Regions from separate parts of the Desertibacillus haloalkaliphilus genome, predicted to be linked through region 1. Evidence: riboswitches for the same ligand, from Rfam matches in the RefSeq annotation. Region 1 holds a riboswitch; the other holds the start of a gene.
The links. Region 1 has a riboswitch for cobalamin ahead of cobJ (precorrin-3B C(17)-methyltransferase). Riboswitches for the same ligand answer to the same signal wherever they lie in the genome.
Positions count from the first base shown of each region.

Region 1 (7,481 bases):
GTCCTTGAATCGCAATGATGTTTTTTTGTTCAATCCCTAATTGTTCACATAGTTCGAGATTATCTTTGCGAGGTAACATCCGCGCAAGAAACCTCACACCTTCTAAGCCAACCAATTTTTGCGCAAATGTTGGAAGCGTCTTACTTCCAGTTGTTAACATCACTACCCCTTGATGGTTGCTGGCAACATCAGCCGCCTCCTCATATGACGCTACCTTAGTGACAATCGCATCATAGCTCGTTATTTCTTTTCGTTCATAACGAATGTAAGGAGTATCGGAGCGTTCTGCAGCTTCAATCGCATTTCGAGAAGCCTCCTCAGCAAAAGGATGGCTCGCATCAACAATAAGAGTAATCTGATGTTCCTTAATGAAATCAACCATGTCAATAGCTGCCAGCCGTCCAACCCGAACCGGTAACCTAGCCTCTGTTAATGATTTCGCTGCATTTTCTGTCACGACTGATGTGATCAGCTGGTACCCTTGTTTGTCGATCTCAATCGCTAATTCTCTAGCATCACTTGTCCCTGCTATGACTAAAATCATTTGTTGCTCCTTCCTTTGTCACTTGAGTACATGGTGGTGATCGTGGTCGTGGTCGTGATGATGATGGTGAACATCCATATGTGCTAATGCATGTAAACGATACTCGCACATGTCACAATTTAATTTTGCGCTTCCACCTAGTGCTTCTACTGCTCGGTCAATAAAAATCGTTTTAAGTGCGGGATGAAAGCCGAGGTAATCTGTCATCTTGAACACAACATCATCATATTCCGATGTAAAGTTTGCAAGCTTGTCTTCCATACGATCCATCAAAATTCCCGTAAAGAAGAAGTAAGGGACGATGTAAATCGTTTTAGCGCCAAGCTTCAGACAACGTTGCACCCCTTCTTCAACCGTCGGTGTCGTTACACCAATAAAAGAGAGCTCAACATTTGTCATTTGTAATCGCTCAGATAATAACCTTGAGATTTTATACAACTGACTGTTGGCATCCGCATCACTACTTCCTCGTCCAACGAGCAAGATCGATACTTCCTCGTTGCTACTTTCACTCGAAAATCCACAGTCGGACAACCGTGACTCTAAAATATCAAACAGCTTGTCATGGACATCAATTGGCCGACCATAACTAAATTCTACTGCAGGGTATTTTTCTTTTGCATGATCAATTGCATCTGGAATATGTATTTTTGAATGTCCGGCAGCAAAGAACATCATTGGGATTAGAGCAACCTTTGTCGCTCCTCGCTCAATACAACGCTCAATGCCAGTTGCAATAGATGGCTGAGCAAATTCTAAATAGCATGTTTCTACAATCGGGACATCGAGCTCCGGTTTCATTGATTCAACAAATTGAGCAATTTCACTATTTCCTTCGTTCTTCTTACTTCCATGACCGATAAATAAGACAGCGTTCATGCGTAACACATCCCTTTTCTATTTAATCTCCACAAACTTCATCAACAACGACTTGATCCGGTACATCACGGAACTTGAAGCCATTAATCTCTTGAACCCGTTTAAAAAATTTATGAAAACGCTCATTTGGTAAACCGCGCTCACGAAATTGTTCAACAACAGCCACAACGGTTTCAACAATTTGATCTGGTTCTACACCTTCGGCCACGAGCTGTGCGACATGCGCGTTTCTACCTGTACGTTTTGCTCCTAAAAAAAGGTCAAATTTTTGTCTTCGATAAATGATGCCAATGTCATCTGCCGTTGCACCGTAACAGGCCATTCCACATCCATTAATGCCAATGGTCATTGCCTTTGGTACAGACAACCCACCTAGCTTTTCCTGTAATTCCGTTGCATGAGGGATCGCATCACGCTTTTCACCATCACAAAAGTCACATGCTTTCACTTTAACAACATTGCCTATCGGTAATAACAACAGGCCCTCAGTTTTTAACCTTGACGTGATCTCATCTGGCTGATCCGTATGTACCGATATTCGCATTTCATGGTCTGGTGTATACTCAATTGTCCCTGATTCACCAACTATTTCTGCAATCGAAAGCATTTGCTGAGCGCTGATCTTTTTATTTGCAATACCTGGAGACACAGCAAATTCAAAAATCGATTGTTGCCTAAACTCATTTGAAAATTCCGATGACTGTTTATGTTCAGACTCCTTGCAACCTACTTTTGTCATAGCTTCCTCAGCTAAGTCAACGGCTGAAGCTACCTCTGCTTTTGTTTGAGATCCACCTTGGTGCATAGCCCAAGGCTCAGCTTGTTCTTGTAATCGTTGGTGCGGTTTTAATTGCTGTTCCTCGCTATCTAACGTGTATTTGCGTTGATAGCCACGCGGTGTAATCATCTTACCGTCGTACATAAACGTCGAGTTATTACCTATCACAACTGTCGTTAGCATCCCGATATCATGATCAAGCATATGTGCAAGATCAGTGATAACCACGTGTTGACGCTCGCGGTATGCACTTTTCACTAACCCGACCGGTGTATCTGGTGACCGATAGCTTAAGAGGATCTGTTGTGTTTCAACAATTTGACGAGTTCTTCGCCCACTTCTTGGATTGTATAAAGAAATGACAAAGTCCGCTTGAGCTGCAGCTTCTACACGCTTTTTAATTAATTCCCAAGGCGTTAGATGATCACTCAAACTGATCGTACAGGCATCGTGCATCACAGGTGCACCTAATAGCGACGCACAAGAATTAATCGCTGAAATTCCTGGAATAATCTCAACCCTTACGCCTGTTTCTTCCTTCCACCCTTGCTCAATGAGCACTTCATAAATCAAACCAGCCATCCCATAAACACCAGCATCGCCACTCGAGATGACCGCGACACTCCTACCTTGTTCTGCTTGCCTGACCGCCTCCTGAGCACGACTGACTTCTTCTGTCATCCCGGTACGAACAATTTCTTGATCTGTCAATAGTGGACGGATGATATCAATATATGTGTTATAACCGATAACTGCATCACTTTCCAAAATCGCCTCTTTTGCCCGAAACGTCATATGTTCCTCATTCCCAGGCCCAAATCCAATGACTAGTAATTTCCCTAGGTTCATTTCCATACAACTTCCTCCCATCTATAGACTCCAATGACTTGTTGTGACCAAACAGCATGATCACTAAACTTATTAAACATCCCTTTTTACTCAAGTTTATGAATCTCTCGTCTATTCTTCACACTCTACCTCAATGTGAGAGTATACGTACCCTTGTTAACATACTCTCTGCTACATCTAAAACGAAAAAAGCATCTCTAACCATTATTGGAAGGTTAGAGATGCTTGAATGATTGTTTACTAGTTTTTAGTATTCAACTTAGACTCTGCTCTCTAACACTTCCCTATTCCCCGTAGGTCAAACAGTGTTGTTAGAAAAGGCAGGTCTCCTGGCTTATGGTTCTCGCTCTTCTACACCTTCCCATTCGATATGAACAGTGGTTTCGCAGAGAGCAACCAATTACAGTGGCGGGTCCGCGTCGGTTTCTCACCGACTTCCCTATTAGAAGGTTACGAATCGTAACCCTCACCTTTTCCCTTAAATGAAATTGTTAACTATAACAGTATAGCAGGCGAAAAACTTTGTCAATTATTTTCATGAAATTTTCCTAAAAACTACTACTCTTGTCGAAAAATACTATTATTTTTGAATAGGGAGAGAACACTCGTGATTTCAGTCATGTGAGGTTCAAAGCGCACATTCTTCAATCTCAAAACCAAGATCCTCAATGATGTGATGATCATCCTCTACTAACTGACCCTCAGTCGTTAAATAATCACCTACAAAAATTGAATTAGCAGCATAGAGAGCTAAGGGCTGTAAGGTACGTAAATTCACTTCACGACCACCAGATACACGAATTTCTTTGGTTGGATTTATAAAGCGCATTAAAGCTAATACTTTCAACGATTTCATTGGATGTGTGCGACCGTAATTTTCAAGGGGCGTGCCTTGAATCGCATGAAGGAAGTTAACTGGAATGGAATCAGCATCAAGCTTTCGTAAGGCAAGCGCTGTTTCAACAATTTGTTCGTCCGTTTCTCCCATGCCAATAATACACCCAGAACAGGGTGACATTCCTGCATGCTTCACAGATTCGACAGTGTTTACACGATCTTCGTACGTATGAGTTGAGGTGATGTTTTCATGATTATCTTCATGGGTATTAAGGTTATGGTTATAACGATGAACCCCCGCTTCCTTTAACTTTTCTGCTTTTTCATCACTCAATAGACCTAAACAAGCGCAAATTTTTAATGGCATCGTTTCTCTAATTTCCTCGACAGCTTCTACAACTTGATTTAACTCTTGATCCGTCGGTCCACGTCCACTTGCCACAATGCAATACGTTCCTGCTTTTCGATTCATCGCTTCCTTCGCACCGGCTACGAGCGTTTCTTTATCAAGAAAGGAATACTTATCCACCGGTGCATCCGAAACAATGGATTGCGAGCAATATCCGCAATCTTCCGGACATAAACCACTTTTAGCATTAATAATCATATTTAGCTTTACTTTTTTCCCGAAGTAGTGTTTTCGCACCCGAAAAGCAGCTTGCAATAATGGTAATACTTGCTCATCTGGTGTTTGTAACACTTCAAGTCCTTCTCCAACTGTTAGAGGGACCCCTGTTAATGCTTTGTTAGCGAATTGTTCCCAACGATTTTTCTCATTGACAGTTATCGTCATCTCATACACCCTTTCGTTAACCTTATTTAATTAAAGGTTAACATTAAGGAGTTCAAGTTGACAAGCATTATTTTCCACTGAGTTCCTCAAAAACTTTGTGAATCCAATCATAAATCAAACCTTCGTAGCTAGCGCACTCCGTACCCTTTTCCATCTTCCTGATTTACTCCTTTCTGCTTCAGTGCATTCTCCCTCATCCTTCAATCAAAGGCGGCGTGAGTAAGCCCACTTCCTGGGCACCTCACCTTTGTTGGCGCACTCCGTACCCTTTACCTAATAAAAAAAGGCCCGAAAAACGGCCTTTTGTCAATTCAACTTTTTCATTAACTTTTCTAACTCCCGCTGGCGATCCGCAGCCTCTAAAAATCGCTTACTAGCTAACTCTTGAAACATTTGCTTACGCTTAGTACGTTCTGGAACATGTTCAATAATATCCTTTCTCGACTTCAATAGAAATTCAAGATACTCTTCATAACGTTCATCATACGTTTTTTCAAGATCTTGGCAAATGTGCTTAGCAAGCATAGGACTAGCTCCTCCTGTGGACACCGATATTGTCAACTCTCCCCTCTTTAACATTGACGGTACATAGAAATTGCTAAGTTCGGGCTGGTCAACAATATTTACTAATTGGTATTGATTAACTGCCTCAAAAACGCTACGGTTCACGTCACGATCATCTGTAGCAGCAATCACCAGAAATGCATCTTTGATATACAAAGCTTTGAAACGATCTTGCACCCACGTCAAACGATGGTTATGGTCATGAATAAGTATTTGCAGTGATTCACTTAAGTAGGGAGAGACAACTGTGACATCGGCTGCTTCTTGTATTAATCGCTTGATTTTTCTCGTCGCAACTGCCCCACCACCAACTACGACAACCAATTTCCCTTTAAGCTTCACCATAAGTGGGTAAGTCATACTCTCGCCTCCATGGTCTTTAGCTGACTAGAACGATCACTTTCATCTGTGATCAAAAAATTGTACCTACCCCCAACAACTTCATTCACCCGCTCAATCAACACATGAATCAATTTTGAATGAAAGCCTAAGTAGTCACACAAAATCACTTGTTTGTTACGTCTTTGAAAGGAATCGATTTTTTCTTCCATCCGTTTCATTAACACACCTGTAAATAATAAATAAGGCAAAACATAGACCGTTTTTGTTGGCAATGTTAGTACACGGTCTAGCCCTTCGTCAAAACTAGGCGACGTGGCAGCGAGATAACACGTTTCCACAAACGTAACAGGATAATGTTCCCAAACAAGACGACTGATTTTTGCAAGGTCACTGTTTGCATCAGGATCACTGCTCCCTCGACCAACAACAAGGAGTGATACGTCTTGACGTTCTTGCATGGTAGGTCTACTCTCCGATTCAAACAGAAATCCTTTCTCTTTCAACCGTTCTCCGATAACGGTTATCACCGTCTCAGTGACCCCAAATGGGCGCCCATAACGAAACGTAATATCAGGATAGATTGTTTGTGCACGCATAATTTCTCTTGGTATATCCACTTTTGCGTGACCAGCTGTCAAAAGCAGGACGGGAATAATAGCGATGCTCGTAGCCCCTCGTTTTACACAAGCATCAATTCCAGAAGCGATTGTCGGCTCTGTTAATTCAATAAAACAAAGCTCTTGAATCGTAATATCAACGCTTGCCATCGCTTCACTTACAAAGGAGCGAAGTTGCTCATTCCCTTGCTCTACTCTACTTCCATGCCCGACATATAGAACGGCTTCCATATCTTTCACCTACTTAATAACAATTTCAACTTCTTCTCGTTCCTTATTTGTTTGTACTTGCTCTTGAATCGAATCGATAACATCGGCAATACTAGGCGTTTTTGACGTACTTGCCACGTTAAACCCAGCTTGTTTCGCTGCTACAAATGATCGACTTCCCATACAAATGACTGCTGCATCTGCAAGTAGTTGGCTTGGGTCTTCCCCTTGTGCTCGCACTGTTTCAACTAGATTTGTAACGGCTCTAGCACTTGGGAATACAACTGTATTTAATGTGTTTTCTTGTCGCAGACGTCTAAACGTCTCATTCGATTGCTTAACAGCACTTGTCTTATACACTGCAAGGTAATCTCCCATGTACTGAAACCTCTGTTCTTTTTCATAATCGCGTTCACCAATAACTAACCAGTCCCCAACGTCCATGTTCACATTGTCGATCACGTTAGCGATACATCCGTACGCTTCAAGTGCCCGCTTTGACTTAACAGATCCGGCATAGAAGGTGGCTTGAACGGAGCGAATATCAATTTGATAGTGCCGCAATCCCCGAAAAAAGAACTCCACGCTTTCAGGGGAAGTAAATAACATATTCGTATAGCGTGCCACCTGCTCAATCGTTTTAATAAAAGATGTTTCAGAAATGAGAGACTCAGCTTGCATGCGCGGGTACTCAAACACTTCTGCCCCTTGTTTTGTTAATGCCTCTGCTAACTTCCCACGATTTGTCCCTGTTCTTGCAATTAATACCTGTCTTCCTTTCAATGGCTTTTTCTCAAACCATTGTATTTTTTTACGAATGCTAACAATATCACCCACTAATGTAATCGCGGGATTTTCAAACCCGACTTCTTCGGCTTTAGCTGTTATTGTCTCCAATGTGCCTTCTAATACGTTTTGCCTACCTAGTGTTCCCCATTGAATTAAGATGACAGGGGTTTTAGGTGATCGGCCATATAAGCAAAGTTGTGAAGTAATATAGCCTAAATTTCCAACACCCATATAAAACGCAATCGTATCGACACCAGATGCCAACGCGCTCCAATCAAT
Region 1 is NZ_JAHPIV010000012.1:98,091-105,571, reverse strand. It holds gene cobK (precorrin-6A reductase) at 1-544, opposite strand, end outside; gene KH400_RS14435 (sirohydrochlorin chelatase) at 563-1,423, opposite strand; gene cobJ (precorrin-3B C(17)-methyltransferase) at 1,446-3,056, opposite strand; cobalamin riboswitch at 3,353-3,539, opposite strand; gene bioB (biotin synthase BioB) at 3,679-4,680, opposite strand; gene KH400_RS14420 (NAD(P)-binding protein) at 4,987-5,604, opposite strand; gene KH400_RS14415 (sirohydrochlorin chelatase) at 5,601-6,434, opposite strand; gene cobA (uroporphyrinogen-III C-methyltransferase) at 6,444-7,481, opposite strand, start outside.

Region 2 (7,481 bases), on a different contig from region 1:
AAATAATAAAAAAGGATAGGATACTGATGACACAAACAAAATTCGAGTCAAGGATTCTTTCAATACTTGAAGATAAAATTCAACTAATTAAAACAAAGGAAGGTGCCATCTATTTAGTTGGACCTATAAAACTTCCGGTTAATTTGGATGGAGAGACAGTTCAATTCAATTGGTACTGTTGGTTAAATTGTGGTGAGGTAACAGAGGACTTTGACCGTATTATTGATAAATTATCTTCAGCTAATTTATCCGAATTACAGCAATCGAGTGTCTTAACCTATGGTGATTTTAGCTACAGTGATGATGCCATTATTAGAATGCATTCCATCTGTCATACAGGAGATATTTTCGGAAGTAAAAGGTGTGATTGTGGGTATCAATTAAAACAATCAATGAAAAATATTATTGAACATGGTACAGGTGCTTTATTTTATTTAGCTAATCATGAAGGACGAGGAATTGGTCTATTTAGCAAAGCAATGGCTTACATTCTCCAAGAGAATAACTACGATACAGTTGAGGCAAATGAAGCGCTTGGCTTTGTTGATGATTCTAGAAATTATAGTGATGCGATTCATGTTTTAAAAGCATTAAGAAGTAAGCCTGTTACTTTATTGACCAATAACCCGAAAAAATTAGAGGCTTTAAAGAATGCTGGTTTACCGGTATCAGGAAGAGAGTCGTTATGGGGAGATCGATCAGAGTTTAATGAAAAATATCTAGAAACAAAAGTAATTCGTTCGGGTCACATTGGAGAAGAGGAGACATGTTGTAATGACTAGTCATGAATTCTACTTGTGGAATAGGGGAAGTTTAAATAGATTGAATTTCCTTTGTTTATAAGTTATTGTAGTAATTGTCTAAATATTATTTCTTTGGTCATAATTTAATATTTAATAGGAAGTTTAGGTGTTATATAGACTTAATAGGGAATCTGGTGAAAGTCCAGAACTGTCCCCGCAACTGTAAGTGTGGATGAAATGAGAATGACCACTGTATAAGGAACTGAAGAGGTGCTTATACGGGAAGGCTCAGAGTAAAGGGAAGCACAAGTCAGGAGACCTGCCTCAATTTCCAAAAGTTTTTTATTTCTTCGGGGGGTGAGAAGTTTAAACGGCAGGACTGACTTTCATAAAGGTCTTAATGACAAATATGCCGTTTATGCTCTTTCTCTAGTGTGAGGAAGGGCTTTTTATTTTGTTCATAACCTGGGCTGCTCAACAGGCGGCTATGAAGGGACATTAGGTATTTAACAAATGATTTGCTACCACTACGAAAAAACTGATTAGAGAAAATTAGGGATTTGAAAAGATATGCGAAAAAAATATTTAGGAGTTGGGGAATAGAATGGCTACATGGGATTTAACAGAAACTAAACATCATATTTTACTATGTAACGGAAGCAGTTGTAACAAAGCTGGAGCAGAAGAGTTAACACAGGCAGTTAGAGCAGAGATTATGGCAAGAGGATTAGATCATGAGATTCATACAACTAGAACACGCTGTAATGGACGTTGCCAAGATAAATGTGTATTAGTTGTGTACCCATCAGGTAGATGGTATAAGGATCTGAAACCAGAAGATGCTTCTCATTTAATTTCATCTTTATCTAATGATAATGAGAAGTTATCAAATAAAGTTTCTTTCCAATATAATGGCATTGCATTTGAAAGAACGGAGGAAACGGTCATTGGGGAGAAAAAAATTCAGGAAAAGGTAGCTAGAGTAACAAAAGGATTGTCTATGGATAAGCAATAAAACGATCAGGATGAAGAAAAGATGATTCATAGGAAGATTTTAATATCATCAATAGACTACCAATTACTTACAATGCCTGATAGAAGCTCTCAAAGGGGGGAATTCATGGGTTAAATTAGCAATATCAATCTATAATGTAACCCGCTCCTCCGCCCACATCAGAAGTCGCAGTTAATTTAGGACCTCTCTTTTTTAAAACGGCCCAATTTCACAAATTGGGCCGTTTACTTAATGCAATTGGCTATCCTCATACATAAACAGTCATAAAGGGGGATAAATGCCCTTCCTATAGGTATACAACAATATATCGATTTGTACCTCTGAGCCCGCTTGACAAACTATCAGTTCCTTACCTATAGGTAACAATTCATTTACTCTTACGGATTCTCAAGAAAGTCAACCTGTTCTTTACTACATTTGTGAATGATTAAGGAGAGAGCAACGATGTTTATGCCGTATTTCCCTTATAGACAACAAGTTCCTTTATTTGTATCCTATCCTCAATTTCAGGTGGGAGTACAACCAGCGGGTCCTGACACATGTACTGTAATTTGTGAACAAGAGTTACGTCGATGTTTACGTCGAGGATACCGTTTTGATTATTGTTTGAGTGAAAAAGATCGATGTATGGAAAGATGTAATGAACTATATGGTGTTTCGACACCCTTTAGACAGCTATATCAACCTGTACCTCGTCCTCCTCACCCTATTCAGCCTATAGGGGGCTGGAGTTGGAATGGAGGGGAATTAATGGCTTGTGATTGTATGTACGCTGGTCAATGTTATAGTAATGGATCAAAAATTTGTATGGATGGCAGGGTGCACGAGTGTAAAAGTGGTACGTGGGAATCGACAGGGCATAGCTGTTAATATGCAATATCTCCATGGTAAGTGCTTGTAGGAAAGCATGAAGGAGTATACAACAAAGATCGAAAGAACGTTATTGGTCGGAATTTTGCTGGCTATTTGCTGTATAAACTCGACTTTTTTCAACAGTTAGGCTTTTCAGAAGTTAAAACCTTAATGAATCAATAATGTATCAACGATAAATTTGTCTATTGATCACCCCCTTGAGTTAAAGGGGGTTGTTTTTGGTTAAAGTGGCCAATGCCTAAGACTAGAACAAAGACCTTACTTTTAAAATAACAAACCGCAAAATTACTTCTCTCTCTTAACTCACTTGAATGGTCAACTGTACATAGGATAATTTATGTTTTTTGTTAAGTTAACTTATTTAAGTAACAGGAGGTAGAATAATGGATTATGAGAATTTACAAAGATTGATCGCTCAGGCCAAACAAGATGAACGTTTCTTTCAAAGACTATCTCATGACATAATTCATACGATACAAACTCTTGATTATCTCAATGATGAGACGAAACGGCAGCTCATTAACAGCTTATTATATGAAGATCAAAGTGAGTTTGATGCGAGAAGAAGGTGTAGCGTGACTTGTGGTGATGCATCGTGTTTTATCACATGTGGAACAAGGAGAACTTGCAGAGTAACATGTAGAAGCAGTTGTGGGGGCAATACTTGTTTGGGTTCCTGTGGTGGAGCAACTGCAGGCTTACAAATGACACCACTTGAGCCTCAAATCCCCGAAGTTCAGGCTCCTTTTCTACGAGGTAATGTTCAACCTGGTACTTTACCAATAAAACCATTTCGACCAGGGTATCCTCCACAAACGTATATTTAAACTAAGTGAGGTAGGTGAATAGCGTGGATTTAGAAAGATTACATCAACTAATTAATCATGCAAAGAAAGACAAAGTTTTTTTTCGCCAGTTGCAAAACGACTTAATTAAAACAATACAAAACGTCGATTATCTTGATTCTCATACGAAGAATGACATGATTGATTACATTCAAGGTCAAAAAGATGGAGAGACATCAAATCGTGTAATTGCTCACCCTAAATGTTCCGGTTGGACCTGTAATGCTATTACGTGCGGGCGGCGATCGTGTAATCAAACATGTGCGGATTCCTGTGGAACAACATGTTTAAGAATTACATGTGGGAATACTTGCGGTAGGGGATCCTGTGCCCACACTACTTTTGTACAGCCGCAGGTGTTTCGGCCCCACCCGCTACACCCCCGCTTCCTTGGTCCTCAATTGCCCAGCCCACATCAATTTATCCAACCAGGATGGTACTCGCAATGGGGCAATAACTAAGAATGTTTGTAAGTTTGGACTGCCTTGTCCATAGGTTTCAACATAAGCAAAGATATATAAAGGTGTATAAAAAAATATAAAGGTTTATGACGGAGGTTAGAGTATGATTGATGAAACATTAAATAAGCTGATTAACCATGCAAAGAAAGACAAAACGTTTTTTCGAGAATTATCTCATGATCTCGTTGAAACAATTAAAAAGCTGGAGTACCTTGATGATGAAACAAAGCATTCGATGATTCAAAATATAAAGAATGGGGATGTAGATGAGTTTCACGATAATCGAGTTGAGAGAGTATATTGTCAGGAGACTTGTGGTCATGCTTCATGCGGTAAAACGGTAAATTGTTCTCCGAGATCATGTGCGAGAACGACTTGTGGTATAAGTTGTGCTTGGACTTGTGGTGACGGATCTTGTCAAAGAACACGAGTAGGACAAGTTTTACAACCATTACAGCCGTATTCAAACGGATTACAGCCAGGAATGGTTCAACCAGGGTTTGTTCAACCAGGAGTTATGCAACCATATGGATATCCACCTAGAGGTTACTAGGTTACACTGCTTTATGAAGTAAAAGTGTGGAAGAGCATGATTTACTATCATAAAGATTCAATAAAAAGAATAACGATATACAATGAAATGTATAAATGACGGTCTATTGTAAACTGAAAAAGGGTAAGGGGAGGATGTTATGGAGAATCAATTCGTTAAGATTCTTAACGAATATCATCTCAACCCAGAAATCAATTATCCCTGGGCTAATGTCGGAACAACGAATCGAGTGCAAGGCTGGAAACTTCACCTTTCGACGATTGAGTCAGAGGCAGTATCATTGCTTCGTGTAGTGGTCCCATATCTTCGTGAAAAACAGATAAGCTTTAAAATTACTCAAGATGAGGATGTTCTAGGTTTACTAAATGAAGGGGCATTGGGTTCGACACAAGTAGGAAAGTTTATGACAATCTACCCCAATAATGATCATGAGGCAAAAGAAATTGCTGAGAAACTTATTCAACTAACCCCTAGTTTTCACGGTCCAATTATTCGAACTGATTTACGGCTTAGTGATATTGTTTATGCAAGATATGGCTGTTTTAATCCGATTATTTCGCAAAACCGTCTCGGGCTACCGTCACTTTTTATTCAAGCAGCAGATGGTTCCTTACGAGCGGACTCTTATGAAGTTCCATTTGTACCTCCGTCAGATGTTCCTAATCCATTTAAAACATTTCCTCCTTTTGATAAAGAAGCTGATAACACAATAGTGAATGATAACCCTTTCGAAAATAAAAAAATGTTCGGCCCGGGGTATATCATTTTAGACGTAATTCGGGCACATGCCAAAGGCTCAGTGTTACTAGCTTTAGATTTACGTAGCCAAGAAGACGTAGGGTTAAAAGTTATTAAGCAGGGAAGGCAATATTGTTTTAGCGATAAATATGATCGTGACATTCGAACCAGATTAAAATACCAAGAAACCCTCCATAAAAAGTTGTCTGAGGTAGTTCCTATTCCAAAGGTAGATTCATACTTCGAAGTAAAGGGTCATGGTTATCTGCCAATGGAGTATATAGAGGGACAAAATCTTGAACATTTCATTTCTTATTGTTTAGATAATTGTACTTGGAATAGCCTCCGAGTTACGACGCAGATTGAGATGTTAGAACATTTAATCAAAATTATCGATGCTGTGAAAAAACTACACGGTGCCGGCTATGTCCACAGAGACTTAACGGGAACAAATATATGGATAGGGAGCAACAAGCAAGTGTATTTAATTGACCTAGAATTAGCACACGCTATCGATGATGAGTCTCCTCCTTTTAACTTAGGGACATTAGGTTTTATGTCGCCTGAGCAAAATAACCGGGAACAGCCAACAATTCAAGACGATATTTATTCTTTAGGCTGTGTCATGCTTTTGTTTTTTACTGGCTTTGATCCACTTCGCATTCAAAATATAAATAAAGACCAACTCTCACTCCGGTTAGGTCATTTATTACACACGATCCCTTCAGAGTTAATAGAAACAATCGTAGAATGTATAGACGAGGATCCAAACAAAAGACCTTTATTAACAAAGGTAGAAGATACCGTACAAAGATATATGAATGATTTTAAAAATGACAAAACAACACCTCGCAATTTACCACCAATCTCATCAAATGATTATACTCACGATTTACATTCACTTATTCATAAAGCACAAAAAGGTTTGTTACATGATGTGATCACAGATCCAAACACTCAGCTATGGATGTCAGCTCCACATGACGAAACGAATGAACAATCACATGATATTGAACTACTTTTTGATACTAATAAAGGTGTAGCTGGAGTTATTTATTTACTTAGCCGTCTTTCTCGATTTGGATATGGCACAAAAGATGTTCAAGAACGAGTCGTCAATGCTGTTCGTTGGTTGGTTAGTAATGAAATAACCCCAGACCAGTTGCCGGGGTTACATTTTGGGCATGCGGGTTATGCTGTAGCTGTTGCTGAGGCAATCGCTGGCGGTATGATTCAGAGAAATGACCAGATTGACGAGTATATGGTAAAGGCTTTGAGAGGTAAGCTCGATTGGCCTGATATCACACATGGTGCAGCAGGCCAAGGAATTGCGGCCCTTTATTGTTCGGATCGGCTGAATGATGAAGTGTTCTCAGCCTATGCCCACGAATGCGTAGCCTATTTAATAAAAAATCAGAAAGAGGATGGCTCCTGGGAAATGCCAGAAGGTGTCGATGGGATGAGCGGGGAGACATTGACCGGATTTGCGCACGGAGTAGCAGGAATAGTCTATTTCCTGGCAGAATATGATCGGCGTTATCAACATGCTAATGCAAAAAAGGCGTGGCAAGTAGGAGCAGGTTGGTTAATGAAGAAAGCCATTCCTTCAGATAATGGTAAGTCCCTTTTGTGGGAGTATAGCGATAAAAGTTCGGCGCTATGGAAATGGTGGTGTCACGGTTCACCAGGTATTGCACTAACGTTTCTTAGACTGTATGAACAAACCAAAGAACAACAATATGCTGAGGTTGCAGAAAAAGCATTGAAAGTTCACTCTTCTGACATCCTGACTTCTAATCTTAGTCAATGTCACGGTCTTAGTGGCTTAGGTGACATCTATCTCGAAGGGTATCGAGTATTAGAAGACTCACAATGGTTGGAAAGAGCTCAACATTTAGCTGATAAAATTATTAATCTACGACGTGAAAACGAATCTAATTCAGTGACTTGGATAACAGAAAACCCTTATCATACGACGGCTGATTTGATGGTAGGATCAGGTAGTGTGGTCCACTTTTTATTAAACCTTTCATTAGGGGGAGAGAAAACTGGATTCCCTCTGTTGTTAGAGCCAATTAAAAATAAAGACAATTAACAAAACACTACAATAATCATAACCACTTAATAACCTGATGAAAGAGTAATGGTAGAGTTTATTTTAGTAGTGGAAAAAGAGGCGGGACAAAAGGTGGAAAAACCAACCTTTTGCCCCGCCTCTTGCTTATTGTCTAACAGAGGCTTGTACATATTTTC
Region 2 is NZ_JAHPIV010000005.1:36,598-44,078, forward strand. It holds gene KH400_RS06770 (GTP cyclohydrolase II) at 27-782, shown strand; cobalamin riboswitch at 891-1,084, shown strand; gene KH400_RS06775 ((2Fe-2S) ferredoxin domain-containing protein) at 1,348-1,758, shown strand; gene KH400_RS06780 (hypothetical protein) at 3,015-3,458, shown strand; gene KH400_RS06785 (hypothetical protein) at 4,041-4,490, shown strand; gene KH400_RS06790 (lanthionine synthetase LanC family protein) at 4,630-7,323, shown strand.
Region 2: another riboswitch for cobalamin. It lies ahead of KH400_RS06775 ((2Fe-2S) ferredoxin domain-containing protein); the one in region 1 lies ahead of cobJ (precorrin-3B C(17)-methyltransferase).